Regions from separate parts of the Bacillus sp. AL-1R genome, predicted to be linked through region 2. Evidence: a T-box and tRNA genes for the amino acid it is inferred to sense, from the RefSeq annotation. Region 2 holds a T-box; the other holds one or more tRNA genes.
What was found. The T-box of region 2 lies ahead of ileS (isoleucine--tRNA ligase). A T-box ahead of a tRNA ligase gene usually reads a tRNA of that ligase, here a tRNA-Ile.
Positions count from the first base shown of each region.

Region 1: it has a tRNA-Ile gene. The T-box ahead of ileS (isoleucine--tRNA ligase) is inferred to sense a tRNA for this amino acid. The anticodon was not compared.

Region 1 covers NZ_CP197469.1:3,684,129-3,699,495, reverse strand. The annotation lists rRNA gene ACSBO6_RS17880 (23S ribosomal RNA) at 1-337, shown strand, start outside; rRNA gene rrf (5S ribosomal RNA) at 458-573, shown strand; tRNA gene ACSBO6_RS17870 (tRNA-Val) at 579-654, shown strand; tRNA gene ACSBO6_RS17865 (tRNA-Thr) at 658-730, shown strand; tRNA gene ACSBO6_RS17860 (tRNA-Lys) at 739-814, shown strand; tRNA gene ACSBO6_RS17855 (tRNA-Leu) at 836-918, shown strand; tRNA gene ACSBO6_RS17850 (tRNA-Gly) at 941-1,015, shown strand; tRNA gene ACSBO6_RS17845 (tRNA-Leu) at 1,024-1,112, shown strand; tRNA gene ACSBO6_RS17840 (tRNA-Arg) at 1,123-1,199, shown strand; tRNA gene ACSBO6_RS17835 (tRNA-Pro) at 1,224-1,300, shown strand; tRNA gene ACSBO6_RS17830 (tRNA-Ala) at 1,311-1,383, shown strand; tRNA gene ACSBO6_RS17825 (tRNA-Met) at 1,411-1,484, shown strand; tRNA gene ACSBO6_RS17820 (tRNA-Ile) at 1,494-1,570, shown strand; tRNA gene ACSBO6_RS17815 (tRNA-Ser) at 1,579-1,671, shown strand; tRNA gene ACSBO6_RS17810 (tRNA-Met) at 2,021-2,097, shown strand; tRNA gene ACSBO6_RS17805 (tRNA-Asp) at 2,101-2,176, shown strand; tRNA gene ACSBO6_RS17800 (tRNA-Phe) at 2,185-2,260, shown strand; tRNA gene ACSBO6_RS17795 (tRNA-Thr) at 2,295-2,367, shown strand; tRNA gene ACSBO6_RS17790 (tRNA-His) at 2,377-2,452, shown strand; tRNA gene ACSBO6_RS17785 (tRNA-Gly) at 2,459-2,529, shown strand; tRNA gene ACSBO6_RS17780 (tRNA-Ile) at 2,547-2,623, shown strand; tRNA gene ACSBO6_RS17775 (tRNA-Asn) at 2,643-2,717, shown strand; tRNA gene ACSBO6_RS17770 (tRNA-Ser) at 2,724-2,814, shown strand; tRNA gene ACSBO6_RS17765 (tRNA-Glu) at 2,825-2,896, shown strand; gene ACSBO6_RS17760 (hypothetical protein) at 3,074-3,268, shown strand; gene ACSBO6_RS17755 (bifunctional transcriptional activator/DNA repair enzyme AdaA) at 3,615-4,160, shown strand; gene glgB (1,4-alpha-glucan branching protein GlgB) at 4,902-6,830, shown strand; gene ACSBO6_RS17745 (glucose-1-phosphate adenylyltransferase) at 6,778-7,905, shown strand; gene ACSBO6_RS17740 (GlgC family sugar phosphate nucleotidyltransferase) at 7,954-8,973, shown strand; gene glgA (glycogen synthase GlgA) at 8,967-10,400, shown strand; gene ACSBO6_RS17730 (glycogen/starch/alpha-glucan phosphorylase) at 10,426-12,834, shown strand; gene ACSBO6_RS17725 (lipase family protein) at 12,872-13,693, shown strand; gene ACSBO6_RS17720 (TIGR00266 family protein) at 13,770-14,558, opposite strand; gene ACSBO6_RS17715 (cold-shock protein) at 15,032-15,232, shown strand; gene ACSBO6_RS17710 (TspO/MBR family protein) at 15,294-15,367, opposite strand, start outside.
Region 2 covers NZ_CP197469.1:1,920,891-1,936,257, forward strand. The annotation lists gene ACSBO6_RS09070 (glycine--tRNA ligase) at 1-679, shown strand, start outside; gene ACSBO6_RS09075 (Bax inhibitor-1/YccA family protein) at 807-1,529, shown strand; gene ACSBO6_RS09080 (NETI motif-containing protein) at 1,646-1,840, shown strand; gene ACSBO6_RS09085 (DNA alkylation repair protein) at 1,903-2,151, shown strand; T-box leader at 2,296-2,541, shown strand; gene ileS (isoleucine--tRNA ligase) at 2,593-5,688, shown strand; gene ACSBO6_RS09095 (hypothetical protein) at 6,507-7,169, shown strand; gene ACSBO6_RS09100 (LysE/ArgO family amino acid transporter) at 7,583-8,185, opposite strand; gene ACSBO6_RS09105 (aminotransferase-like domain-containing protein) at 8,284-9,705, shown strand; gene ACSBO6_RS09110 (cytochrome P450) at 9,868-11,073, opposite strand; gene ACSBO6_RS09115 (GNAT family N-acetyltransferase) at 11,334-11,888, shown strand; gene ACSBO6_RS09120 (HAD family hydrolase) at 11,947-12,603, shown strand; gene ACSBO6_RS09125 (MDR family MFS transporter) at 12,651-14,165, opposite strand; gene ACSBO6_RS09130 (AbrB/MazE/SpoVT family DNA-binding domain-containing protein) at 14,535-14,756, shown strand; gene ACSBO6_RS09135 (DUF6199 family natural product biosynthesis protein) at 14,834-15,028, shown strand; gene ACSBO6_RS09140 (hypothetical protein) at 15,272-15,367, shown strand, end outside.

The sequences.
Region 1 (15,367 bases), 1.8 Mb from region 2:
AAAGCGGTACGCGAGCTGGGTTCAGAACGTCGTGAGACAGTTCGGTCCCTATCCGTCGTGGGCGCAGGAAATTTGAGAGGAGCTGTCCTTAGTACGAGAGGACCGGGATGGACACACCGCTGGTGTACCAGTTGTTCTGCCAAGAGCATGGCTGGGTAGCTATGTGTGGAAGGGATAAGTGCTGAAAGCATCTAAGCATGAAGCCCCCCTCAAGATGAGATTTCCCATAGCGTTAAGCTAGTAAGACCCCTGAGAGACGATCAGGTTGATAGGTCAGAGGTGGAAGCGTGGTGACACGTGGAGCTGACTGATACTAATCGGTCGAGGACTTAACTAACAAGTTTGATAATGACATTATCTAGTTTTGAAGGTACAAAAATTATTATAAAAAACTTCAAAAAAGTTATTGACTTTAAAATGAAATTTGATATAATAATTAATGTCCTAAAGAAAAGAATCAAGTGATGATAGCGAAGAGGTCACACCCGTTCCCATACCGAACACGGCAGTTAAGCTCTTCAGCGTCGATGGTAGTTGGGGGTTTCCCCCTGTGAGAGTAGAACGTCGCTTGGTTTGATGGAGGATTAGCTCAGCTGGGAGAGCACCTGCCTTACAAGCAGGGGGTCGGCGGTTCGAGCCCGTCATCCTCCACCATATGCCGACTTAGCTCAATTGGTAGAGCAACTGACTTGTAATCAGTAGGTTGGGGGTTCAAGTCCTCTAGTCGGCACTCTTTATGAGCCATTAGCTCAGTAGGTAGAGCATCTGACTTTTAATCAGAGGGTCGAAGGTTCGAATCCTTCATGGCTCACCATTTTCTAAAAAAGAAAATATTGCGGGTGTGGCGGAATTGGCAGACGCGCTAGACTTAGGATCTAGTACTTCGGTGTGGGGGTTCGAGTCCCTTCACCCGCACCATTTATCTTGTTAATCAGTATATGCGGAAGTAGTTCAGTGGTAGAATACAACCTTGCCAAGGTTGGGGTCGCGGGTTCGAACCCCGTCTTCCGCTCCATATATACTGCCGGGGTGGTGGAATTGGCAGACACACAGGACTTAAAATCCTGCGGTTGGTGACAACCGTGCCGGTTCGAGTCCGGCCCTCGGCACCATTTATAATATGCGCCCGTAGCTCAATTGGATAGAGCGTTTGACTACGGATCAAAAGGTTATGGGTTCGAGTCCTTTCGGGCGCGCCATATTGTATCACCTGTAATTCTAAACGGGAAGTGGCTCAGCTTGGTAGAGCACCTGGTTTGGGACCAGGGGGTCGCAGGTTCAAATCCTGTCTTCCCGACCATTAAAAACATGGGGCCTTAGCTCAGCTGGGAGAGCGCCTGCCTTGCACGCAGGAGGTCAGCGGTTCGATCCCGCTAGGCTCCACTTGGACAAATTAAATTGATTTATTATGGCGGTGTAGCTCAGCTGGCTAGAGCGTACGGTTCATACCCGTGAGGTCGTGGGTTCGACTCCCTCCGCCGCTACTTATTTAAGGACCTTTAGCTCAGCTGGTTAGAGCAGACGGCTCATAACCGTCCGGTCGTAGGTTCGAGTCCTACAAGGTCCACCACTTATAATGGAGTAATACCCAAGTCTGGCTGAAGGGATCGGTCTTGAAAACCGACAGGGGTGTAACAGCCCGCGGGGGTTCGAATCCCTCTTACTCCTCCATTTTTATTAAATTAACAAATTGAATTTAATGGATCTAATTTAAATAGTATCCACATTATCGCGGGGTGGAGCACGAACGAATATGCTTCGAAGAAATTACTTCAGCATACCAATCGAGCCGCTACTTGCATAATCATCCTGAGATTGGGATGGTCTTAACAAAATTAATATTCATGGAATTATATAAAATAGTATCCACATTATCGCGGGGTGGAGCACGAACGAATATGCTTCGAAGAAATTACTTCAGCATACCAATCGAGCCGCTACTTGCATAATCATCCTGAGATTGGGATGGTCTTAACAAAATTAATATTCATGGAACTATATAAAATAGTATCCACATTATCGCGGGGTGGAGCAGTCTGGTAGCTCGTCGGGCTCATAACCCGAAGGTCGCAGGTTCAAATCCTGTCCCCGCAACCAAATGGTCCCGTGGTGTAGCGGTTAACATGCCTGCCTGTCACGCAGGAGATCGCCGGTTCGATCCCGGTCGGGACCGCCATTTAAGATGGCTCGGTAGCTCAGTCGGTAGAGCAGAGGACTGAAAATCCTCGTGTCGGCGGTTCGATTCCGTCCCGAGCCACCATCTTAAAAAAATGGCAACAAACAATATTTATTTCGCCGACTTAGCTCAATTGGTAGAGCAACTGACTTGTAATCAGTAGGTTGGGGGTTCAAGTCCTCTAGTCGGCACTCTTTATGGCGATCGTGGCGAAGTGGTTAACGCATCGGATTGTGGTTCCGACACTCGTGGGTTCGATTCCCATCGGTCGCCCCATATTTTGCGGGTGTAGTTTAATGGTAAAATAGAAGCCTTCCAAGCTTCGGTCGTGGGTTCGATTCCCATCACCCGCTTTTTTATAAAATTTAATGGGCCTATAGCTCAGCTGGTTAGAGCGCACGCCTGATAAGCGTGAGGTCGATGGTTCGAGTCCATTTAGGCCCACCATTAAATTTATAATTATTTTTCCGCAGTAGCTCAGTGGTAGAGCACTCGGCTGTTAACCGAGTGGTCGTAGGTTCGAACCCTACCTGCGGAGCCATATTATAGAGAAGTACCCAAGTGGCTCAAGGGGCTCCCCTGCTAAGGGAGTAGATCGGGTAACCGGTGCGAGGGTTCGAATCCCTTCTTCTCTGCCATATTTTTTTTGGCCCGTTGGTCAAGCGGTTAAGACACCGCCCTTTCACGGCGGTAACACGGGTTCGAGTCCCGTACGGGTCATATCTAAAGCTCAGTTATTTGTGATAACACAGGTAACTGAGCTTTTTTGTCTTTTAATACGGCTCTATACTTTATGTTGGGGTATGTACACAATTTTAGATAAAAAACACGTAACTTCCAATATTCGTTATACTTGAATTGTCGAGAAACAAGTTAAACGAATGGAGTTACGTGTAAATGAATTCTAACATAGATATACTAGGTCTAGTGACAAAAGTAGAGGAACAATATAAATGTCAACTTAATATAGATTCGGGTATTAATGATGTACCATTTTGGAGGTCAGTAGGGGTACCAATAGAATTTTATAAAGGTTTTTTAAGCTTCACAATTGTGTCAGCTAGTATAACTAGTCATGTATGGGCGGCATGATGTAATACTTGTGGAAAACCGTTGTTATCAGTGCTTTTTTACTTCAAATAATAACCTCTTCCTTTTCAATTTCTACCAAGTAAAAGTATCTTTTAAAAAGACCCTCCTTTTTCCCATTTTATTTTATATAACAAGTGAACGGACGTGAACTATAAATGTCAACTTAAACATGTACATTTTCGATTATTTAAATATGTACAAAATCACTCATTCTTCTTTGAAAGATGTTGCATAATACTGTATGATTCCTCAACAACGTTTATTTAAATTAGAGAGCAAGAAGAAATTGAAAGCAAGCGCATTATCTTAGTGTTAAAATGTGAATAGCTAAAGGTGAGGTGATTAAATGAGTGGATTAAATAATGAGGTCATGTGGAATGCAGTTGAATCATGCGATGAAAACTATGATGGAGTATTTATTTATGCAGTTAAGTCCACTAGGATTTGTTGTAAACCTTCTTGTAAGTCAAGAATCCCATTAAAAGAAAATGTAGCATATTATCCGTCATTATCTTTGGCAATTAATGATGGGTACCGTCCATGTAAAAGATGTCAACCTGATTTACTTCACTCAAATGAAGAGGAAATTATTTTATCAGCAAAACAGTTTATTGAAAAAGAATTTCGAAGCTGTTTAACATTGGATCGCTTAGCACTTGAAGTTGGAGTAAGTAAATTTCATTTGCAAAGATTATTTAAAAAATCCACTGGTTTATCACCGTTAGAATTCGTAAATAAGTTAAAAATGATAGAAGCTAAGAGATTATTGCGGGATACTGAGGATACCATAACTGAAATAGCGCATAATCTTGGTTTTAAAGGGTCATCACATTTTTCAAGCATGTTTCGGCATCATTATAGTAGCACTCCAACTTCATTCAGAAAGAGGTAAATAAATGAAATGAAAAGATGGAGTAGCTTTATTGAAATATTAGGAATGCTGTGTGGCTTTTTTTGTAATTGTATGTGGTGTATTTTTGATTTCAGAGATTCGTTTCTTATGTAACACCAAGAGACAGAATGCAACTCTAATAAGATTATAAATAATAAGACAAAAAGGATTTTCGTAAAAACGAAGATCCTTTTTATTATATTACGATTGTTAAATGTTTTTGTTGAAATGCAAAAATATGTAAGTCAGTTAATTTTATGTCACTATTTTGATCAATAGGAATTGTTGATTGATCTTCTATATTTCCATATAAATCTGAGATCGGTTTAGAGATTTTTAGTACTTTTGCATCTAACTTTCCAGGTAATTTGATTATTGTTTCTAAAAAAATTTTAAAAAAAGATTCTCCCTCTTAATCTGATAATTTTCGACAAATCTTCTTAAATAGAAAGTTTATATGAAATATAAGTGTGAAATATGTATGAAATTTCATGAAAAATCAAAAATTTACAAATTGTTACAAGGGAATTCAGGAAAAAGATGTATAATTATACATATATATTCGTTCGACAAATTCGACATTTTTACGACAAGTGCTATAATGACAACGTTTTCATGAATGGTTATTCATTTACCAAAAAATGTTTTTGAATTTTTTTTGCATAAAAACAAGGTAAATATATATATTTGTAGAATATTAAGAGATAGGAGAATTTAAGAGATTGTAATGAGGTGAGGATGTTGCTTTTGACACGGCCAACTGAGTTTGATGTACATTTATTCCATGAGGGAAGTTTATTCCATAGCCATGAGTGTTTTGGGGCACATGTAGTAAAAAAAGGGAATAAAGTTGGAACTACTTTTACAGTGTGGGCTCCACATGCGAAAGGTGTCTCAGTTGTTGGGGACTTTAATAATTGGAATGGTTCTGAACATAAAATGGAAAAGTTGAACGATCAAGGGATATGGACGATATATATCCCCGAAATTGGTCATGGGACGATATACAAATATGAAATTTCAACGAAACATGGTGAAGTTTTATTAAAAAGTGATCCTTATGCTTTCTATAGTGAATTACGACCAAGTACTGCTTCGATTGTTTATGATCTTTCAGGGTATAAATGGAAAGATGCAAAATATCGAAAACAGAAATTCAAAAAGTCTGTATATGAAGAACCAGTTTTAATTTATGAAGTACATTTAGGTTCTTGGAAAAAGAAAGAAAACGGTGATTTTTATACTTATGCAGAACTAGCGACAGAACTAATTCCATATGTAAAAGAACATGGTTTTACACATATTGAAATATTACCATTAGTTGAACATCCATATGATCGTTCTTGGGGGTATCAAGGAGTAGGTTATTTTTCTTCTACTAGTCGATATGGAAATCCTCATGAGCTAATGAGCTTTATTGATGAATGCCACCAGCTAGGACTAGGAGTCATTATGGATTGGGTACCAGGTCATTTTTGTAAAGATTCTCACGGACTTTACATGTTTGATGGTGAACCGACATATGAATATGAAGGTTATGATGCTAGAGAAAATGAAGTATGGGGAACAGCAAATTTTGATTTATCAAAGCCAGAAGTAAAATCATTTCTTATTTCAAACGCCTTATATTGGATGGAATATTTTCACATCGATGGTTTTAGAGTAGACGCTGTTGCAAATATTTTATATTGGAAAAATAGAAATGAAGAAAATCCCTTCGCAACTAACTTTTTAAGAAAATTAAATGAAGCGGTATTTGAATATGATCCACAAGTATTAATGATTGCAGAAGATTCTACTGATTGGCCATTGGTTACTGCACCAACATACGAAGGTGGATTAGGATTTAATTTTAAGTGGAATATGGGTTGGATGAATGATGTTTTGACTTATATGGAGACTCACCCAACGGAAAGAAAGCATCATCATAATAAGATGACTTTCTCGTTTTTATATGCCTTCTCAGAAAACTTTGTTTTACCTTTTTCACATGATGAAGTAGTACATGGTAAGAAGTCATTGTTAAATAAAATGCCAGGTACATATGAGGATAAGTTTGCTCAATTAAGAGTACTATTTGGTTATTATTTATCTCATCCAGGTAAGAAACTCCTATTTATGGGAAGTGAATTTGGGCAATTTGATGAGTGGAAGGATTTAGAGCAAGTTGATTGGATGATTAAAGATTATGAATATCATGCCAAGATGAACAAGTATTTCAAAGAATTATTATCGATTTATAAAAAAAATAAATCACTTTATGAAGTTGATAATCATTGGGATGGATTTTCATGGATTGATGCAAATAATGCAGACCAAAGTGTATTTTCATTTATCCGTAAAGGAAAAAACAAAGATGATTTTGTCATCATAATTTGTAATTTTAGAGAAATTTCTTATGACAAATATCGAATTGGAGTACCTGCAAAGCATCGATATAAAGAATTGCTTTCAAGTGACTATATACAATTTGGCGGCGATAGTAAAATAAATCGTTCTGCCATTGAAACAGAGGAAATACCATATCATGGTTTACCATACAGTATTGAAATAGCATTACCTGCCTATAGTTTTACAATCATTCGTCCAGTTAAAATGCGAAAGGGGATTAGCAGCAATGGTTCAGAAAAAATGCGTAGCAATGTTACTAGCAGGAGGAAAAGGGAGTAGATTAAGTTCTTTAACAAAAGAACTAGCTAAACCAGCCGTAGCTTTCGGAGGTAAATATCGAATAATCGATTTTACTTTAAGTAATTGCACAAATTCAGGTATTGATACTGTTGGGGTGCTAACCCAATATCAACCACTAGTACTAAACTCATATATCGGTATTGGAAGTGCATGGGATTTAGATCGATTAAATGGTGGGGTAACTGTTTTACCGCCATATTCAGAAGCTTCTGGAGTTAAATGGTATACAGGAACTGCAAGTGCAATTTATCAAAATTTAAATTATATAAAGCAATATCATCCTGAATATGTTTTGATTCTTTCAGGTGACCATATTTATAAGATGGACTATAGTAAAATGTTAGGCTACCACATTGAAAAAGAGGCAGATGTTTCTATTTCAGTTATCGAAGTTCCGATTGAAGAAGCTAGCCGTTTTGGAATTATGAATACAAATGAAGAAATGGATATTATAGAATTTGAAGAAAAACCTCAATATCCGAAGAGTAATTTAGCATCGATGGGAATTTATATTTTTAAATGGAATGTTTTAAAAGAGTTTTTAGAGATGGATGATCGCAATCCAGAATCAACTAATGACTTTGGTAAAGACGTTATTCCACTTTTATTAGAAGAAAAGAAAAAGGTAGTTGCTTACCCATTCAAAGGTTATTGGAAAGATGTTGGTACAGTAAAAAGCTTATGGGAAGCAAATATGGATCTATTAAATGAAGATAGTGAACTAAATATATATGACCGTGATTGGCGCATATATTCAGTTAATCCAAATCAACCACCACAATATATTGCACCTACAGCAATCGTTGAAGACTCTCTAATTAATGAGGGGTGTGTTGTTGAAGGGTCTATATCACATTCAGTATTATTCCAAGGTGTAACAATCGGAGAAGGCAGTATGATAAAAAATTCTGTCGTTATGCCAGGTTGTGTAATTGGAAAAGATGTTCGAATTGAAAGTGCAGTAGTAGCTCCTGGAATGGTTATTCCTGATGGAAGCCTTTTAGGTCCTGAGAAAGATTATGAAGAGGTAATTTTAGTTACAAGCGAAGAATAAGAGGTGGCTCATTCCTCAAATAGAAAAATAGATTGAGAGGGTTATTTGATGAAACATACTATGCTAGGAATAATTGAGGCGTCAACACATTTTGAATCTTTAAAGCCGTTAACACAGCATCGACCATTAGCAACTCTTCCTTATGCAGGTCGATATCGTTTAATCGATTTTATGTTAAGTAATATGGTGAACTCTGGTATTACGAGTGTCGCTGTATTTCCAGATAAACCTTATCGATCAATTATTGATCACTTAGGCTCCGGTAAACATTGGGACTTAAATCGTAAAAAAGATGGACTATTTATTTTTACGCCAGAACCAACTGATGGAGCTTTTGGTACATTCGATTTCATTGAAAAGCATATTCAATTTTTACAACGTTCTACTCAAAAGTATGTAGTAGTAGCAAATAGTTATACGATTTGCTCAGTGGATTTCAGACCAGTTTTAAAGAGACATGTTGAAACAAAGGCACAAATTACTGAGTTAAAGCAGTTCGGTAAATCTTTAAACATCTATATCCTTGAAAAAGAGTTATTGTTAAAGCTTTTTGAAAATTTCCACGAAAAAGGCTATGAAACAATTATGGACGTTGTACGTGATCAAAATAATGAAGTTGAACTCAGTGCGTATGAAATACCTCAACAGGTTTCAATCATTCGAACAATTGAGGATTATTTCGAGCAAAGTATGAAATTATTAAATCCTGAAATATGGAATCAATTATTCTTAAAGTCTTATCCTGTCTTTACTAAGGTTAAAGATGAGCCACCAACAAAATATTCAAAAGAAGCAATTGTAAAAAATTCAATTGTAGCTAATGGATGTGAAATTGAGGGAACGGTTGAAAATAGTATTATTTCAAGAGCTGTGAAAATTGGAAAAAATACAATTATTCGAAATTGTATTGTTATGCAAAAATCAAACATTGGAGATAATTGTATATTAGATGGTGTTATTTTAGATAAAGATGTTCGAATAGAAGATGGTGTTGAAATAAAAGGAAGCTTAAGTGAGCCAGTTGTGCTTCAAAAAGGTTCAGTTCAAGGAGCGTTGATTCAGTGGTAAATGTTTTATATATTGTTTCAGAATGTGTACCATTTGTTAAATCGGGAGGGCTTGCAGATGTTGCAGGCGCTCTCCCAAAGTATTTAAATAAACTTAATACGAATGTAAGAGTTATGCTTCCATTTTACTCGTTAATACCTGCTAAATTTAGAGAAGAAGCTAAGCTAGTTAAAGAGCTAACGATAAATCTAGGTTGGAGAAAACAGTATTGTGGTTTATTTGAATTGAAATTAGAAGGTACAACTTATTATTTTATTGATAACGAGTACTATTTCAATCGAGATAAGTTGTATGGTCATTTTGATGATGGAGAGCGTTTTGCATTCTTTTCTTTAGCTGCAATTGAATGTATTAAAGAATTAGACTTTAAACCTGATGTTATTCACTGTCATGACTGGCATACAGCAATGATTCCATTTTTCATGAAAGAGTATGGTGCATTAAAAGATATTAATCCAAAAATGAAATCTGTATTTACAATCCATAATCTTCAATTCCAAGGCGTATTCCCAAAAGTAGTAATGGACGATATGTTAGGGATCGATGAACAATATTTCCGCGATGACTATTTAAAATTTTACGATTGTATCAACTTTATGAAAGCTGGAATCATTTCAAGTGATTCCGTAACAACTGTTAGTCCAACATATAAAGAAGAAATTAAGCACGAATTTTTTGGAGAGCAACTTGATGGTCTATTACGTGAGCAAGATCACAAACTTTTTGGGATTGTTAACGGAATTGATGAAACAATTTATAATCCAGCTACTGATCCAAAAATTCACTCTAATTACGATGAATTTACAATCGAAAATAAGATAAATAATAAATTGAAATTGCAGGAGTCACTTGCATTAAAAATGGATGAAAATATTCCTATTATTGCAATGGTTTCTAGATTAACAAGCCAAAAAGGCATTGATCTCATTCAACATGTTTTCCCTCAAATTATGGATCATAATGTCCAAGTAGTAATTTTAGGTTCTGGTGATTCAGAATTCGAGAACTTCTTTAGAGCAATGGAGCATAATTACTACGATAAAGTTAGAGCCTATATTGGATTTGATGAACGCTTTGCTCATCAGATTTATGCAGGTGCAGATTTATTCCTAATGCCTTCACTATTTGAACCATGTGGTCTAGGTCAGCTAATTGCGATGAAGTATGGATGTGTACCAATCGTAAGAGAGACTGGGGGGCTAAATGATACTGTCTGGTCATATAATGAAGAGACGAAGAGTGGAAATGGTTTTACTTTTACGAACTATAATGCTCACGATATGCTTCACACAATTGAACGTGCATTGAGTATTTATGAGAATAAAAAGCATTGGAAATCAGTCAGAAGGAATGCAATTAGAAGAGATTCAAGTTGGTTAAAATCAGCTAAAGAATATGCAAAATTATATTTGCAATCTTCAAAGTAAAAATCTTTTAGGGTGAGGTGATTCCATGTTTTCTAGTGTGGAGGAGTTTGAGTGGTGTTTTAAAGAGAAGCTAGAAAGTATGCATGGAAAGAGTACTGCAGATAGCACTACTCAAGAGCGATTTCAAACACTCGGAACGATGATTCGTGAACATATAAGCGGTAATTGGCTGGGAACGAGTGAACAATACCGCTTAGAGCGAAAAAAACAAGTATATTATTTATCAATTGAATTCTTATTAGGAAAGCTTTTAAAAAGTAATCTAATTCATCTAGGGCTTAGGGAGTTATGTGAATCTGGCCTCGCGAGATTAGGCATTTCTTTGAGTGATCTTGAGGAGTTTGAAAGCGATGCTGGTCTAGGGAATGGTGGATTAGGACGATTAGCATCATGTTTTCTGGATTCATTAGCATCTCAAGACTTGCCTGGTCATGGATGTGGCATTCGCTACAAACATGGCCTATTTGATCAAAAAATTGTTGATGGATATCAAGTAGAGCTGCCTGAACAATGGCTGAAATACGGAAATGTTTGGGAAGTTCGAAGAGATGATGAAGCAATTGAAGTTTTATTTGGCGGAGAAGTAGAAGTATATAATAATAAAAATCGATTGGAATTCCGCCTTCATGGTGCAGAAGCAATCACAGCCGTACCATATGATTTACCGATTATCGGCTACCATACAACTACTGTAAATACATTGAGATTATGGAGTGCTGAAGCGTCTACTCATTCTTCAAATAAATCACTAATGAAATATAAGCGAGAGGCAGAAGCAGTTTCAGAATTCTTATATCCTGATGATACACATGATGAAGGAAAGATCTTACGTCTAAAACAGCAATATTTTTTAGTTTCTGCAAGTATTCAAAGAATAGTAGATTCATATAAGGAGCAGTATGGTAATATTCGTAAACTTCATGAAGAAATTGCTATTCATGTAAATGATACACATCCAGTTTTAGCGATACCAGAATTGATGAGAATTTTAATCGATGTTGAAAAGTTATCCTGGGATGAAGCATGGGAAATTACAACTCAAACGATTTCATATACAAATCATACAACTTTATCGGAAGCACTTGAAAAGTGGAGAGTTGATTTATTTAAGCCGTTATTGCCAAGAATTTATATGATTGTAGAAGAAATAAATGAAAGATATTGTAAAGAGCTCTGGAGCAAATACCCAGGTGATTGGGATCGAATTGAACAAATGGCTATAATCGCTCATGGAGTCGTTAAAATGGCTCATTTAGCAATTGTAGGCAGTAAGAGTGTAAATGGAGTTGCTGAAATCCACACCGAAATTTTAAAACAAAGAGAAATGAAGCTTTTTTATGAGTATGAGCCATTCAAGTTTAATAATAAAACAAATGGTATTACTCATAGAAGATGGTTACTTCAATGTAATCCCGAGCTTAGTAGTTTAATAAATGATTCGATAGGAAACGGTTGGATACAAGAACCAACTCAACTTGAGAATCTATTAGAATATCAAGATGACGATGCATTTTTAACGCAATTTATGAGTGTAAAGAAAAAGAGAAAAGAAGTTCTCGAAAAATATGTACACTATACAAATGGAATTGCATTAGATACAGATTCAATTTTTGATATTCAAGTAAAGCGGATGCATGCATATAAAAGACAATTACTAAATGTTTTACATATCATGTATTTATATAATCGTTTAAAGGAAGATTCACATTTTAAAATGCATCCAAGAACTTTTATTTTTGGCGCAAAGGCATCTCCTGGTTACTATTTTGCTAAAAAGATCATTAAATTAATTCATTCAGTGGCTGATATTGTTAATAATGATCGATATATTAGTCAATTTATTAAAGTAATTTTTATTGAAAATTATCGAGTTTCATTAGGTGAAATTATTTTTCCGGCAGCGGATATTAGTGAACAAATCTCGACTGCAAGTAAAGAAGCTTCAGGTACTGGGAATATGAAATTTATGATGAATGGTGCTTTAACACTTGGTACACTTGACGGAGCAAATATTGAAATCTTAAGAGAAGTTGGCGAAGAGAATATATTTACATTCGGTCTTACAGCTGACGAGGTATTAAATTATTACCAATACGGTGGATATAAAAGCAGTGACTATTATCATCATGATCCGCGAATTAAAAAGGTGTTAGATCAAATGCTTCATGGATTATTCCCGTTACCAAGAGAAGAATTTGAACCAATTTTTGATTCGCTCATGTCTTATAATGATGAGTACTTTTTACTTAGAGACTTCTCCTCATATGTAAAAGCGCATGAATGTATCAATCAAACGTATCAAAATAAAAGAGATTGGTCTATAAAAAGTCTTAACAATGTTGCGAAATCTGGATTTTTTACGAGTGATCGCACGATTCGTCAATACGCATCAGAAATTTGGAATATTCATCAAAGAACCTTACACCATTCTTAACCTCCTCTTAGATAATTAGGAGGTTTTTCATTTATTGATGAATATTCGGGAAAGGAGAGATACGTTGAAATTCCTTTCGGTTGACTATGATAAGGCCTTAGAATTATTACTTTGCATTGAACAGGCATATGCTCAGTATGATAATGATGGTAAATTTATGGTCCCATCAAAATATTCATTAGTAGATACAATTAAAGCACGTGCAATTAGAGAACTAGAATGGTTTGGCTATATTATTGAAAATGATGTATCTGTGATTATTGTGTTTCGAGGAACGATGTCAGATTTAGATTGGTTAGCTGATCTGAAAATTGATCAAGACTTGTTCCCATATGTGAGGAACGGTGGGAATGTTCATTCTGGGTTTCTATCAATTTATCAATCTTGTCGAGAAATGCTTTTAGCAATTGTGAAGGAAAAGGCTCTTTCAAAAAAAATATTCATAGCGGGGCATAGTTTAGGTGGTTCATTGGCCACGTTATTAGGATATGAAATAACAATGACTGGAATTTGTAACCCAAATGTTTATTCATTTGGCTCTCCAAAAGTAGGAAATACAAAGTTTAAAGAAAGCTATGACGAAAATGTTAGGCATAGTTTAAGGTTTGTAAATTTATATGATATGATCCCTTTAAGCCCACCTTTTAAAATAGAATTGAAGCCATTAAAAATTTATTTAGAATACGTTCAAGTGAAACAACCAATTACTTTTGCATTAAATAAAGGTTCTATTCGAAGTAGTCACGATCTATCGACTTATATTGAAGGTGTTAAAAAGATGCAGTCAGATTTTGATTATACTCCAACTTTTACTTACAAATTACGTGAAAACGAATTAGTTGAAGAGGAAGTAATCTAATGGAAAAAAACTAGTCAAGATTTTAATGACTAGTTTTTTTTATGTAAACTAAATAACGCTTTTATAGTAGCCTGAATTAATCATTACCATCCAGTAGATTACCAAGTCCGCCTAATATACTTCCTTCTTCTTTAGATGAGTTTGGTAAGTATTGGCCAATTCGAGAAGCTAATCTTGCTAAAGTTAATGATTGAACCCAAATTGTTCCAGGACCTTGTAATGTAGCGAAGAATAGACCTTCTCCTCCAAAAAGTGCAGTTTTTACATTTCCAACATATTCAATTTCATAATTCACACCACCAGTGAAGCCAACGATACATCCAGTATCAATTTTAACTTTTTCACCTGGTTGAAGTGTTTTTTGGTAAATTGAACCACCAGCATGTAAGAAAGCAAGTCCATCACCTTCGAGTTTTTGCATGATAAAGCCCTCACCACCGAATAGACCGGTACTCAATTTCTTTCTAAACTCGATTCCAACTGAAGTTCCTTTTGCTGCTGCTAAGAAAGAATCTTTTTGACAAATAATTTTATTTCCATACTTTTGTAGATCTAACGGAATAATAGTCCCAGGGTATGGAGCGGAGAAACTGACTGTTTTTAAAGTGCTTGAACGGTTAGTAAAACTAGTCATAAACAAGCTTTCGCCTGTAACTAGGCGTTTACCAGCTCCGACCAATTTTCCAAATAATCCACCTGATTGTGATGAACCGTCACCAAATATTGTTTCAAGTTCGATGCCATCATCCATCATCATCATCGCGCCAGCCTCAGCAATGACAGTTTCCTTCGGATCAAGCTCTACTTGTACAAACTGCATATCATGGCCATGGATTTTATATGTAACTTCATGAGAATTTTTCATTTTTATTCCTCCTTTTAGTTTAACTATACAAATATTGTATTACTAAAATCTAATTATTTAAAAATAAAAAATTAGATAAATTATTACAGAATCCTCATTTATTTTTACTGCTTAATGAGAAATTATACCATTTTTAAAGGAAGCCAGGTGGGTCTAAATGTATAAAAGATGAATTATAAGAATTATATAAAAAATTCCCTCAATTATGGCTAAGTGTCATTGACGCACTTTTTTAGATATGATATATTTAAGTTACTATTAACTGCATATTTATTTGAAGGTAAGAAATTAACGATACATTTGCACTACAAAATTTTTAGTAACGCTCATTTTTCTTTGTCTTGAAAAGAAGTTTTGACCACTTTCAATGTTGTAGCAATCCTAAGCTGATTGGACAATGACGTTCTTTTTCTTCACCCCTCTTTTATGCACGCATTAATAGTGTATATATGTATTTCTAGGAGGTATTATCGATGGAATTCGGTAAAGTTAAATGGTTTAACAGTGAAAAAGGTTTTGGATTCATCCAAACTGAAGGTGGAAACGACGTATTCGTACACTTCTCTGCAATTCAAGGCGAAGGTTTCAAAACTTTAGAAGAAGGTCAAGAAGTTGAATTCGAAATCATCGAAGGAAACCGTGGACCACAAGCTGCTAACGTAAACAAAAAATAATTTTTGTTATGTTCAAGGCATCCTTTTTTAGGATGCCTTTTTATATTAATATAGAAATCTATCAATTTAGTAAAAAGATATTGTAGTTTAAATAAGTTGCAAATAATGACCAAATAGAATAGGGAATAAGTAAAA
Region 2 (15,367 bases):
GTGGTATTCTTATTGGAAAGAAACAGCTAATAAATGGCTTTTAGCTTTAGGCATGAAAGAAGAAAACCTTCGTTTACGTGAACATAGTGAAGATGAATTATCACATTATAGTAATGCAACAACAGACTTTGAATATAAATTCCCATTTGGTTGGGGCGAATTATGGGGTATTGCGTCTCGTACAGATTATGATTTAAAACAACATATGGAATATTCAACTGAAGATTTCACATATCATGATCCAATTACAAATGAAAAATACGTTCCATATTGTATCGAGCCATCATTAGGTGCAGATCGTGTGACGTTAGCATTTTTAATTGATGCTTATGAAGAAGAGGCATTAGAAGATGGTACATCTCGTACAGTCATGCGTCTACATCCTGCTTTAGCACCATATAAAGCAGCAATTTTACCATTATCTAAAAAATTATCAGAAAATGCACAAGAAGTATTTGCTTCTTTAGCAGAAGATTTCAATGTTGATTTCGATGAAACTGGTTCAATCGGTAAACGTTATAGACGTCAAGATGAAATCGGTACTCCTTTCTGTATTACTTATGACTTCGAATCAATTGAAGATGGTAAAGTAACAGTTCGTGATCGTGACACAATGGAGCAAACTCGTGTTGCAATAAGTGAATTACAATCATTTTTATCAAATAAAATTAAATTTTAATTTAGTTTTTTGAATGAAGGTGTCCTTTTGGACATCTTTTTTCATATATTTTACTAAAGCTTGTTTAAAGTTTAAGAATTTTACTAAAAATGGTAAAATAAAGGTATAAAATAAAGGAGGAGTTTAAATGAGGAGTTCGAATCCTATCTTAAATTCTGAACGATTATCGAAATCAAGGCATTCTACTAAAGCGATGACGATTGGTGGGACAATTGGTAAAACGATCATCGCATTAATCTTACTAATCGCAACAGCGGGATACTCATTTTATCTAACGGCAACTGGAACACTTAATTCTAAAGTGTTTATAGGATGTTTGATCGTTGCACTCATTCTTGGATTAGTAACATCTTTTTCACCTAGAATTGCGCCGATTACTACACCTATTTATGCAGCAGTTGAAGGGATTTTAATTGGAAATATTTCAGCTGTTTATGAAGCAACATATGGAATGATTGTCCTACAAGCGGTTCTATTAACAATTGCAATTATTGCAGGAACATTAATTTGTTATGCTACTGGACTAGTTAAAGTAACGCACCGTTTTAGATCAATCGTTTTAGGCTTAACAATTGGTGTATTTTTATTTTATTTACTTACGATGGTCCTACAACTATTCCATGTTCCAATTCCATTTATTCATCAATCGGGTCCAATCGGAATATTTGTTAGTTTGGCAATACTAGTAATTGCTTCATTAAATCTATTTTTGGATTTTGAATTAATTACAACAAGTGTTAGACAAGGTGCACCAAAAGAATTCGAATGGTATTGTGCTTTTGGTTTATTAGTAACAGTCATTTGGGTTTATATTGAAGCACTACGATTCCTTTCGAGGCTTCGCGATTAACTAATTTTAGTCAGTTTGACCTTACTCTCAAATGAAAGTAAGGTTTTTTACTATATTTTGATTTTTAATTTGATCATAATTCAATAGAATGACAAAAGTAGAAAGTAGGGAAATAGATGAGTAAGAAAAAATTTGAAGTCTTTGAAAATGAAACAATTAATGATTGCTTAGAGAGAATGCAAAGAGAAGGCTATACACCAGTTAAAAGAATGGAAGTACCAATATTTTCAGAGCAAATGGTTAATGGTAAGGTAGAAATTGAACCAACTGGAAGAAAGATTGTATTTGAAGGTAGATTAAATACGAATTGATATGAATAAATAGAATAATTTAATGGAATAGTAACCTTATATGAATAAAATGAGGTGAAAAAATGCATAAATTAGCATGTCCACGCTGTAAAACAAACAAAAGTAGATTTTATTTAATTGAACAAAACCCAAAAGCAGTTAAATTAAATGCTCAAAGCGGAGATGTTGAAATAGAAGAATATGTTTCAAGTGGGCTAGATCCATTTTTTGTTCCGTATAAAGGTCCAGACTATTTAGTTCAATGTGGAACTTGTGGTTTAATTGATCAAAGTGTTATGTTTGAAAAAACAGCAGATTCATTGAAATTTTAAATTAAGGTGCCTATACATTCAGGTACCAAAGGAAAAAAAGTAGATGATATCCACAAAGAGGCCATCTAAATAAAAAATAAATTTAAGAAAACTTTGACTTTTTAGTAGTCGATGGATATAATAATTAACAATTAAAGCACACAAATGAATTCAATGACGAGAAAAGTAATTTTTGTTACTGTTCTACAGAGAGCCGGGGCAGCTGAAATCCGGTGAATAGTACTTAAATGAAGATCCTCTCCGAGAAGTCAAACTGAAAATATAAGTAGGTTTGAACGGGTGTCTACCGTTAAAAGGAACGCGTATGATTGTACGTGACTAGAGTGCTATTGAAGAACGGACTGTTTTCAATAGAATTAGGGTGGTATCGCGGTTAAACCCGTCCCTTATGATAGGGGCGGGTTTTTGTGTGCTTTAAAAAAATAAGAGAGGCGATATCATATGAAAAAAGAAAACAAGAAAGAATCTGTTCAAAATCGTGAAAAAAGGATTAGTAAACTTTGGTCTAAAGAAAATACATTTATGAAATCAGTTGAACAAAGGGAACATAATCAATCATTTGTTTTTTATGAAGGCCCCCCAACTGCAAATGGCTTACCTCATGTTGGTCATGCATTAGGACGTACGATCAAAGATGTGGTAGCTAGATATAAAACAATGGCTGGTTACCAAGTTGTTCGCAAAGCTGGTTGGGATACTCATGGATTACCAGTTGAACTCGGCGTTGAAAAGATGTTAGGTATTTCAGGTAAGGCAGAAATTGAACGTTATGGTGTAAAAGCTTTTCTTGAAAAATGTAAGGAAAGTGTTTTTACTTATGAAAAACAATGGCGTGACTTTACTGAGCAATTAGGTTATTGGGTGGATATGGATGATCCATATGTAACATTAGATAATTCTTATATCGAAAGTGTATGGAATATCCTTGGGACAATTCATGAAAAAGGTTTATTAGTAAAAGGTCATCGTGTTTCACCTTATTGCCCTAGTTGTCAAACATCACTTAGCTCACATGAGGTAGCTCAAGGATATAAAGACGTAAAGGATTTGTCTGCAACTGTTAAGTTTAAATTGCAAAATGAAGATAATGTCTATTTCCTTGGATGGACGACAACTCCTTGGACACTTCCAGCAAATGTAGCGTTAGCTGTGAATCCAACAATGGAATATGTTCGTGCTAAAAAAGGTGAGGAAGTATATATTCTTGCGAAGGCTTTAGTAGAAAAAGTATTAAAGGCTGATTACGTCATTTTATCAGAATTTCTTGGGGCCGATCTAATCGGAATTAGTTATTTACCACCATTTCATTTCGTAAAAGTTGAAGTTGGACATAAAGTGGTGAAAGCAGATTTTGTAACTGAAGGTAGCGGTACTGGAATCGTTCATATCGCACCTGCATACGGTGAAGATGATTATAAGGTTGTACAAGAAAATGGGTTATCTTTTGTCAATGTAGTGAATGAAAAGGGACAATATACTGATGAAGTACCTGGTTTTCAAGGGCGTTTTGTTAAAGAGTGTGATGTAGATATAGTAAGGTATTTAGCCGAAAACGAATTATTATTTAGTAAAGAAAAATATGAGCACAGCTATCCGCATTGTTGGCGCTGTGATTCACCATTACTTTATTATGCGAATGAAAGTTGGTTTATCAAAACGACTGTTTTAAAGGATGAGTTTATTAAAAATAATGAAGAAGTTACATGGCATCCTGAACATATAAAACACGGTAGATTTGGTAATTTTTTAGAACAAATGGTAGATTGGAATATTAGCCGTAAAAGATATTGGGGCACTCCATTAAATGTTTGGGAATGTGATTTGTGTCATCATCAATTAGCGCCAAAGAGTATAAATGAGTTATGTAGCCATTCAGTTGAAGAAATTGATGATTCAATTGAACTGCATAAACCTTTCGTTGATGAAGTCATTCTTAATTGTCCAAATTGTAAAGGGCATATGAAAAGAACACCTGAAGTAATTGACGTTTGGTTTGATAGTGGTTCGATGCCATTTGCCCAGTATCATTATCCTTTTGAAAATAAAGAAAAATTTGAACAACAATTCCCTGCGGATGTTGTCATTGAAGGGATTGATCAAACGAGAGGCTGGTTCTACAGTTTACTTGCGGTATCTACTTTATTTACTGGGAAAGTACCATATAAACGAGTATTATCACTAGGTCATGTATTAGATGAAAATGGTCAAAAAATGTCTAAAAGTAAAGGTAATGCACTTGATCCAGTAGAATTAATCGAAAAATATGGTGCAGATTCATTACGATGGGCTTTATTAGTAGACAGTGCGCCATGGAACCCGAAGCGTTTTTCTGAAAGAGTTGTTCAAGAAGCGAAATCGAAACTCATCGATACATTCGACAATGTATATAGTTTTTACAGTTTATATGCAAATTTAGATGGATTTAATGCAAATACACAATATGAGTATGAATCAAGTACATTGGATAAATGGATCATTTCACGTTTGCATAGCACAATAAAAAATGTATCTAAAAATTTAGAGGATTATCAATTTACAAATGCTGCAAGAGACATCGCTAAATTAGTAGATGAAGTAAGCAATTGGTATGTAAGAAGATCAAGAGAAAGATTCTGGTCAAATGGAATGGATAAAGAGAAGGCAGCGGCTTACTATACTCTGTTTGAAGTTTTAACAAAATTTAGTCAATTATTAGCTCCGTTTACGCCATTCTTAGCGGAAGATGTATTTTTTAATTTAACAAAACAAAGCGTCCACTTATCTGACTTTCCAGTTTGCGATGAAACACTAATCGACGCTCAACTTGAAAAGGAAATGGATGCAGTTCTAAAAGTAGTCGAACTTGGAAGAAGCATCCGAAATGCCAATTCATTAAAGATTAAACAGCCTTTAGGTAGTTTAACATTTGTTAGTAACAATGAGGAGATCGATTGGGATTTATATAAAGATATTGTATTAGATGAGTTAAACGTTAAAAAATTCCAACAAGTAAACAACGAAAATGAGTTTTCGATCTTAAAATTGAAATTGGATTTTAAAAAATCAGGAGCAAAATTTGGAAAGCTTTCAAATTTAATCAATAAATCACTACAAACATTAACAAATGAAGAAGCAAAAAAAGTAATTGAGAGCGGATATGTTACTTTATTAATTGAAACAGGAGAAACGGTTAAAGTCGACGCCCAAGATACTTTAGTTGAAAAAAGCGCAAAAGAAGGTTTTGCATCAGCGACAAATGGTGAATATACAGTAACACTCGACACCTTACTAACAGAAGAGCTTATCCACGAAGGTACGGTAAGAGAACTAATTAGATCGATTCAAGAATACCGTAAAGAATTAAACCTACCAATAAATATGCGTGTAGACATTGGAATAACAGCAAGGACAGAGTTTATTGAAATCATTGAAAAGTTTAAAGGAATGCTTGAGGAAAACTTATTAATGAGAAAACTAGTTGTAAAGAATCATGTGAACGGAAAAGAAATTAAACTTGGTGACTATCAAGCTGAAATTGAATTAGTTGCTTCTAATTGAATAGTTTAAAGAAAATGACAGACTAATAATGATTATAGTCTGTCATTTTTCTTATTAAATGACGTTAGCAAGGGATCTTATTTTTTTAATTAATGATTTAAAGCTTTCTTAATATAACTGTTGAAATAAAGTAGAATGATGAAAGGAGGATCAAATGATTTCTAAACAGAAGTGTTGATGGATAGTTGGAATGCGGATTTTCATTTGCAGTATGCGAAATTAAATTTTGTAATCCTACTGAAAATAGAAAGTTAAAAACGGTGGACTCTATGATCTCTCAAAACTACTTTCTTTGTCCAATTCAGTAAATATACTATCTGGTGGATTGATAAAGTGAAGAACTTCCTCGTTGCTACATTTGTACAGTCGAAAAATCTTTCTCAAGCATTCATAGCCACTTTGCGTATCTTATATAAACTCCCTCCTTTATTAGAAGATATTTCAGTAAAATTATAAATGAAAGTGAAAAAGACTAGGTAGGAACAATTTGTCCCTTTAGTTTTTTTAGATAATGAATTAGACTTTAATTACTTTATATTCATAGTACTTTAAATCATAATCCTAGGCTTACAAACAATGATAAAATTGTTACAGCGGCAATATTAGTGGTATTGTCCCGCATGAAGATATTGAAGAAGACATCGTTACTTTTGTAGATTTTGTGAATTTTTTAACATGTGTCTATAATGATAATGGAACAGATTTGGAAGGATTGTTGGTTGGATATAAAGAAATAAAATCTTCATTTTTTAGATTAATAGATTCAAAAGTATTAGATACTAACAACCAAGCCATACAAATGAAAGGAATCATATCTAATGAAAAAAATAACTAAAGTTTTTTTATTACTATTTTTAATTGTTTTTTTCTTATATATGTATAAAGCGATCACTACGCCTAAACCAATTGGTTACTATGCTGGGGAGGATGAGAAAAAACTGTCTTATAACGGAGTAAATTATTTGTACATTACTTCCGAAGTTAATGAGCAAATAGGTAATAAATTAGGAATAATTGTTAATGAATATAACTACCAAAAAAAGTGGATTAACTTCGATCTATATAATTTGTTTTCAGTGAAAGATGAGGCATACAGACTAAGCGAATATGGAGAAAAAGACTATTTAGTTATTAAATCAAATCCAATCATGGAAAGCATTACAAGTCTTTATGTTAGTGTAGAACAAAAAAGTTTACCTATACAGTTTATCCCTAAATTAACTTTTGCTGAAGAGAACAAATTACCTATTCTAACTAATGATTACTTTTTAGTAGGCTCTATTAGAGATGAAAATCTAATTGGAAATAAATTAGCTGCAGTTGAAATAGAAAATAAAAGTATGAATATTTTGTCTATCAAAGAAAGTGTGAAAGATGAATGGATAGCCTTAAAAAATGGTGATAAATATGATGTTTATTCAAAGAAAAGAGATTTGCTAACGAGTATTCCTACTAAACTATATTTGGAGTTGGAAATATAGGTGTATAATATCTATGATTTGATATGACACCAATTTTACTCCAATAGGGGAATGGTACAATGGGTGTTCAGAATCCGGCTGCAAAGTTTGGCAGCTAAAAATTTTCCGGGAGGTGTAATACAATGGCTAAAGTAGCTCGTGCTCTTTCAACTTATATTAGGGGCTTTTTTATTTTGTCCAAAAAAGGAGGTGATTAAAGAAAAAATCAAAAACGGTGATGAATTTTACTCCATTTTGTAAGAATTGAAGAAACTTACTAACATAATCTATTAACAATTATTTATCAATTGCTGTAAAAAGGTTCAAACAATTATCAATAGCAAGGAATAATTGATGAAGGGACATATGTCTAAATTGGTGATAGAACATATGTAGAGGATAATCATCATTCAATTATCCCCCCCTTATGTACATTAAATTAATCCAATTAAAAGATAAATAGCAGTTCCCCAAATAAACAAGGCGGAGCATTTGTTGAATATGTTCATTAAGCCTCCTGTATTGTCTACCTTCTTCATGACTGAGCCTGCGAATGTTAATCCAAAAAACCAAATCCAAGATACTATAATACATGCGATCGTAAAGTAAACTTGTTCCCATCCGACATATTTTAATGCACTTGTTCCAATTACTCCTACAGTATCTAAGATTGCATGGGGATTTAATAAGGAAACTGATAATGCAAAAATGATTTGTTGCCTACTAGGTAATGCACTGTTCGATTCAATTGCTGCTGGTTTAGACATCCAAATAACATACCCCATGTAAACTAAAAACAAAATACCAGCAATCATCAGACTAATTTTTAGCCATTCAAATTGTAGTACGATTGTGGAAAGTCCAAAAACAGCTAAAAGAATTAAAAAAGTATCACAGATCGAAGCAGTAAGAGTCGCAGGAAGCGCTCGAATTAGTTTGGGCTGTGTGGCACCTTGTGAAAATACAAATACATTTTGTACCCCTAAAGGTAAAATAAGTCCGAATGCTAGGACTAGACCATGAATAATGGCTTCCATCTAATCAACTCCCTTTCAATTACTATCTTACTATGATAAAACTAAAAGAAAACAACCAATTGGATGGTTTTATATCCACCCAATTTAGGGGGAGTTAGATGAAATGGAAACTAAATCGTGATTCTCATTTGACACTTCAAGACCAAATTGTAGATTGGATAAAATCTCGTATTGAACGAGGTGATTGGTCTGTTGGCACAAAGATTCCATCACAGCGGCATCTAGCATCGCAATTTGATGTGAACCGCAGTACTGTACAACTTGCACTTGATGAATTAAGGGCAGATGGTTTGATCGAATCAAAAATGGGTTCAGGGGTATTTGTAGCAAATAATTCTTGGAATGTATTATTGAAAAAATATCAACCAAATTGGCACAGACATATTGAATCAAGTATTCATAAACCAAACTTCCATACGATTCAACTCATAAATGAATATGAGCAGATGGATCATATCATACGGCTTGGTACAGGTGAATTATCACCAGATTTACTACCAACTAAACAAATAGAAGATTCGTTAAGAAAGATTTCACTTGATTCCAAAGCAATTGGCTATTCATCTCCGCAAGGGAGTGAAAAGCTCCGAAAAATTTTATGTAATTATTTAAAAAAACGTGGTATTGAATCAACACCAGAGAACATTTTAATTGTTTCGGGTGCACTTCAAGCACTTCAATTGATTGCTGTTGGATTATTAGAAGAGGGATCCATTTTATTCCATGAACCCTTTTCGTATTTAAATTCAGTACATCCCTTTCAATCTAATGGAATGCAAATGATTTCAATTTCAAGGGAATGTCAATTAAAAGATAATTTACGGGCGCATAAAGGAAGGAGGCAATCTTTATTCTACTGCGTTCCAACACTTAACAATCCAACAGGTTATAATTGGTCATTGGAAGAAAAGCAATATCTTTTTAATACATGCAAGGAGCTACAAATTCCGATTATTGAAGATGATGTGTATCATGAATTGCTTTTTGAATCAACTCTACCAGCTATAAAATCGTTTGATAAATCAGGACAAGTTCTTTATATAGGGAGTGTTTCAAAAACACTTAGTCCAGGATTAAGAATTGGTTGGGTTGTTGCACCTTCACCTGTAATTGAACGATTAGCTGATATAAAAATGCAAACAGATTATGGTTCAAGTGCCTTTTCACAAGAAATCGTATCTCACTGGATCTCAAGCGGTCTATACGAAAAGCATCTTATAAACCTCCGAGAACAATTACAAAGAAGAGCACTATTCGTAGAAGAAATTTTAGAAAAGAAATACACAAAAATAGCTTCATGGAAAAAGTCTGAAGGTGGTTTCTACATATGGCTCAAGTTTCATAAACCGATTGTAAATAAGTCTTTCTTTTTAAAATTACTTAAAGAAAATATATTGATTAATCCAGGGTATATTTACGAACCAAGAGATTTATACCATATTCGTCTTTCGTATGCCTATGCATCATTGGAAGAGTTAAAAAAGGGGTTAACTATTTTACTACAAATAAGTCAACTGTAATTATTTAGAGGTAGATATGTTTTGTATCTGGAAGTGTTGATAATAAAAAACGATTTCAAACTATGAGAAAGAGCACCGAGATCTCGATGCTCTTTTTTGTTATGCTGTTACTCAAATTAATAAAAAATTTTCTCTTTGAAACTAGCTGAATTTGATCGAACTTTACTGAACACTTGCCTGAATCTTTAAGCTTTCAAACCCACGAAATGCAACATTTTTACGTCGAGTCGGTTCTTCAATTAAAACTGGATTAACTAAATGTTTAATCAGTTTTTCAATTGCAATTTGCCCTTCTAGTCTAGCAAGAGGGGCACCTAAGCAAAAATGTGGACCAGATGAAAATGATAAATGTTTAATAATTTTTCGAGTGATATCAAATGTTTCAGGATTATTAGTGACTGCTGGATCGTAGTTGGCTCCACCTAATGAAACCATAAAGTAATCACCTTTTTTGATCGAATTTCCAAAGAATTTAAAGTCTTCTCTAGCCCATCTCGAAGTAAAAATAACAGGTGATTCATATCTTAATATTTCTTCAATAGCTGAAGGAATTAATGTTAAATCATTTTTTAATAGCTCCAATGCTTCAGGATGTTTTAATAATAAATAATATCCATTCGTGATTAAATTAACAGTAGTTTCATGGCCAGCTATTAGTAAAAGAAGACAACTTGCGATCATTTCATCTTCACTTAATTTATCTCCAGATTCCTCTGCTACGATTAAATGGCTGATTAAATCCTCTTTAGGTTCAATTCTTCTTTTAGATATAAGATTTCTGAAATAATTAGAAGCATCAAGAATATCCTTTGACACTAATTCTAAATCCTTCATAGTCGTATTAAAATCTATAAATTTTATAAATGCTTCTGACCAATTGCGAAATAAATCGCGATCTTCTTTAGGAACACCTAAAAGGTCCGTTATGACAAAGACAGGTAGTAAATATGAGAAATCACTTATGAGTTCGTGGGTAAATTTTCCCTTCATATTTGCGATAATATGATCAGCAATTTCATTTACCGTAACCCGTAAATTTTCAACCATTCTTGGAGAAAAAGCTTTGTTCACAAGATTTCTTAGTCTTGTATGATCAGGAGCATCTCGAAATAACATCATTTTTCGATTTATTGCAATTGCGGGCATAACACTTTCAGGTATTTGTTCAGGTGGAGCGACTTTTGTTTCTTCTTTTATAAAACGGGGGTCTTTTAGCATGACTTCTGCTTCTCTATAGCCTGTTACTAGCCAACCGGTTCTTTGAAATAGCTCTGTGTAAAGCACAGGACTAATTTTTCTTGCGGTACTAAAAAATGAGTATGGGTCTTTGTAAAAATGCTGTGGATTCATTTTTAACTGATTATTCATGTAACTGTTCTCCCTTATAAATGAAATGAGTCTATTTATTTCTATTTCTGTGAAAAAGGATTATTACCAAATTTTGGATGGTATAAAAAAAGAATACTTATCCACTGAATGATTTTCATGAGGAATTAGGTATAAATGAATAATAAATAAATCAAATGAAAATTAAGAAGATTAAATCATGATTTATGGTAAAATAAGGTACTTCAAGTATACAAACTAGGTTTATGAGATTATTCGACGTGTAAGAAAGGGGTAATTTGATGGACTTTCCAATTTTAGAAACAGAAAGATTATCATTAATGCAAATTACACAAAAAAATGTTGATGAGGTTTTTTCCATTTTTTCAAATAAAGAGTTAATGAAATTCTATGGTATGGACCCCTTTACTGAAAAAGATCAAGCTGTTAAAATGATCGATTCATTTCAAACTAGATTTGAAAATCAACAAGGAATGCGTTTTGGAATAGTAGAAAAAGAATCCAAAAAATTAATCGGAACAATTGGATTAAATAATTTAGTTTTACATGCTAGAAGAACGGAAATTGGTTATGATTTATTACCTGAATATTGGAGAAAGGGATATATGTCAGAAGCAATTAAGGAAATTACATCATATTGCTTTAATCAACTAGGATTATATCGAATTGGAGCTATTATTTTTCCAGATAATACAGCTTCATCGACATTAGTTGAGAAGTTACGGTTTCGAAAAGAAGGATTACTTAGAGGCTATTTAGTTCAAGGAGACCAGTCATATGATTTAAACGTATTTTCACTTATTAAACCTGATTGGGAAAAATTAAACGAACAATAATAAATTGAAATATTCATAATATAGTAAAATAGTCCAATGAAGGAAAGGGAGAAATAGAATGATTAAAGCTGTAATTTTTGATTTTGATGGTCTAATTGTCGATACTGAGTCTGTTTGGTTCGAAGCATATAAGGAAGTACTACAACGATATGAAGTGGGGTTAACTTTTCAAAAGTTTTCAGAAGTTGTAGGAACAAGTGATGAAATTTTATTCGATTTTATTAATTCAAATTTAAAAGAACCAATTGAAAAAGAACTGATCGAAGAAATGGCTAAAGAGTTAGTTGATGAGAAACTACTCGAGCCTGCACTTCGAGAAAGTGTAGAAGATTATTTAGTTTCAGCAAAAAATGCAGGATTAAAAATAGCGCTGGCTTCTAGCTCATCAAGAGAATGGGTAGAGGGCTTCTTAAAAAAATTAAATATTTACGAATACTTCTCAGTCATTAAGACGAAAGATGATGTGAAGAATGTAAAACCAGACCCGGAGTTATATTTAAAAGCAATTGAGGCAATTGGTGTTCAAGCTAAAGAAGCTATCGCATTTGAAGATTCGTTGAATGGATTAATCGCTGCAACAAAAGCAGGATTACACTGTGTAATCGTTCCGAATCAAGTTACATCACATTTAGAGTTTGAGAATCATAGTTTAAGATTATCATCTATGGCAGAAAAATCTTTAGAAGATGTAATTAAGCATATAATAAACAAGTAATATAAATTAAAAAACCATTCCACAAAAAGACGGAATGGTTTTTTTCGTTAAATAGAATTTACTTCCTTTACTTCACTTGCTTCATCTTTCTTTATTAAAATTTCCTTTTTCAGACCCCAACAAATTAAAAATGTTAAGATGGCAAGCACAAAAGATACCCAATATAAATCTTGGAATGCATGTGTAAAGACTGTTTTTACTTTTTCAAGTAAGTTAGGATCAAGATTAGGTGGAATCATACCATTTTCTACATTTTTTAATTGTAGTAATTGATCCATCGTAAGACTTCCAGCTAATGACTTCATCCCTGATGTAATTTTCGTAGCTAATAGAGAACCAAATAAACTAAAGCCAATTGTCATACCAATGGATTGAAATAACATAACGGAAGATTGAGCAATCCCAACATTATCCTTTTCAACTGATTCTTGAACAATTAATGCATTGTTAAATAATGCACCAAATCCAAGGCCAAGAATGATGAAATAAATAACGAATGTAAAAATTGATGTGTGAGCAGAAATATTTGTAAGTAAATAGAAACCGACTATTGGAATGATAAATGAAATACCGTAAATATTTCGATAAGGGAATTTATTCATTACTCGACCAGCAATTATACTTGCACCCATTGCTCCAACCATAATTGGTAAATTTAAATAACCAGATTCAGTAGGTGTTAAACCGAGTACATTTTGCGAGAAGAATGGGAAAGATGAAAGTGACCCCATGATCGCAAGTACAAATACAAATACTAGTGCCGAAATGACAACGAAATTTCTATTTTTAAATAAGTGCAATGGGATAATAGGTTCTTTTGCTTTTGACTCTACAAAAATAAATAAACCTAGTAAAATAGTTCCTAAAATTAGTAAACCAATCATTTTAGGATCACTCCATGCATACCCTTCTGTTTGATGAAGTACAGGAGTCAGCAGATAACTTATTAACATAGTAACTAGTAAAATCCCACCAAACCAATCTATATGAATCTTTTTGTCTACTTTCGTTTCATTTAATCCTATTGCTAATAAAATTGCAGCTAAAACTCCAACTGGAATATTGACTAAGAAGATCCAGTGCCATGAAATATGCTGTACAAAATAACCTCCGATAAGCGGTCCAAGTAGTTGAGGTATAAACATGACAGCTCCGAAAATACCTTGAAGCTTAGCACGTTGTTCAACAGGGAAACTATCTCCAAAAATGACCATCGCAAGCGGCATTAACCCACCTGCACCAATCCCTTGAATCCCACGACCGATTAAAAGAACTTCCATAGATTGGGCTGTACCACTAATAATCGATCCAGCCATAAATAATCCCATACTAAATAAATATATTTTTTTCCTACCATATAAATCCGCGAGCTTGCCGAGTATTGCCATAAAGGAGGTCATCGAAAGCATATAAACCCCACCGACCCAGCCGTAAAGCGCTAAACCACCCAAATCCCTAATAATTGTTGGCATAGCTGTTGCAACGACCGTCTCGTCTAGCTCTGAGAAGATGACTCCAATCATTAGTCCTATTAATATAAGAGTCTTGTTATTTTCTTTCATCCTTAACCTCCCTAGGAACTTTCATGTATTATTCAATTGATTCATTGAATACGAGAAAAGAAGAACATTATAGACGAAAACCAAACTACAAGTAAATCCATTTTTTCTACTACCTTAATTTATTCTTTACTTCGTTTAAAAATCCTTTAGGTAGTATCGATCTTATTTGTAGTTGTTTGAAAAGCGGGTGATGCGTGGAAAACTTTAGAATATGGTCCACTTTTAAACCCTGCTCTTCAACCTTAAAAAAGTTTAAAAGCGGATTAAAGGTGAAAAAATACCTATTCGAATTTTAATAGGAAATGGTAAAATATAGTAAATAACATAAGGCATTTAAATTACATAATTACAAAAAGGTAGGTGGGATTCATGGAAAGAAAGATAGTGAAAATTGGAAACTCATTAGGTATAATTCTTCCTGCTACAATCATTAAGGAACTGGGTGTTTCACAAAAGGATACTGTTGAGCTTGAATATAATTCGGAATTAAAAACTCTTACTATAAGTAGTAGTAACTCAGTAGCACCCAATTACTTTGAGCAAGAAATTAAGAGTACTGTAGAAAATTATCTTAAAGAAAAAGGATTATAAAGTTTTGATAAGTGTATAAGAGTAATAGAATATTTAATGCGGAACAACTTCAAAAACTATTTTGGAGGGTATCTTATATGTTTATAGGAATATTACTTATTTTATTTGGATTTTTTCTAATAGTGGCACCTGAAGCATTTTGGGTTGTTACAGAAAGTTGGAAATCCGATGGTGCAACAGAACCATCTTCTTTTTATAAATGGAGTACACGATTTGGAGGAACAATGTGCGTTTTAGTTGGTGCTACTAGTATCATCGCGCCAATGTTATAATCTAAATTCATGTGTGAAGTTATTCGATACCTTTTTTATACATAAAAAGGATAAAAATAGCAGTTGAGATGAATTCCATATGGGAATTAGTCTGTCACTTACTTTTCTATGAAAAGAGTACTTTATAAAGGAATATTACTATTTTGAAATTCCTTTTTTATTGAATGAACGCTTGCGACTGTTTAATGAAGGATTTAAGATAATGAAAATATTGTAGATTGAGTTTGAAAAGGAGAGCGTAAAATGAATCATATGAGTCTAATCATTACGTTAGCACAATTAATAATTCTATTTGCAGTAGTGTATATCTTGATTAAGATTGTTAAAAAAATAAGCTTA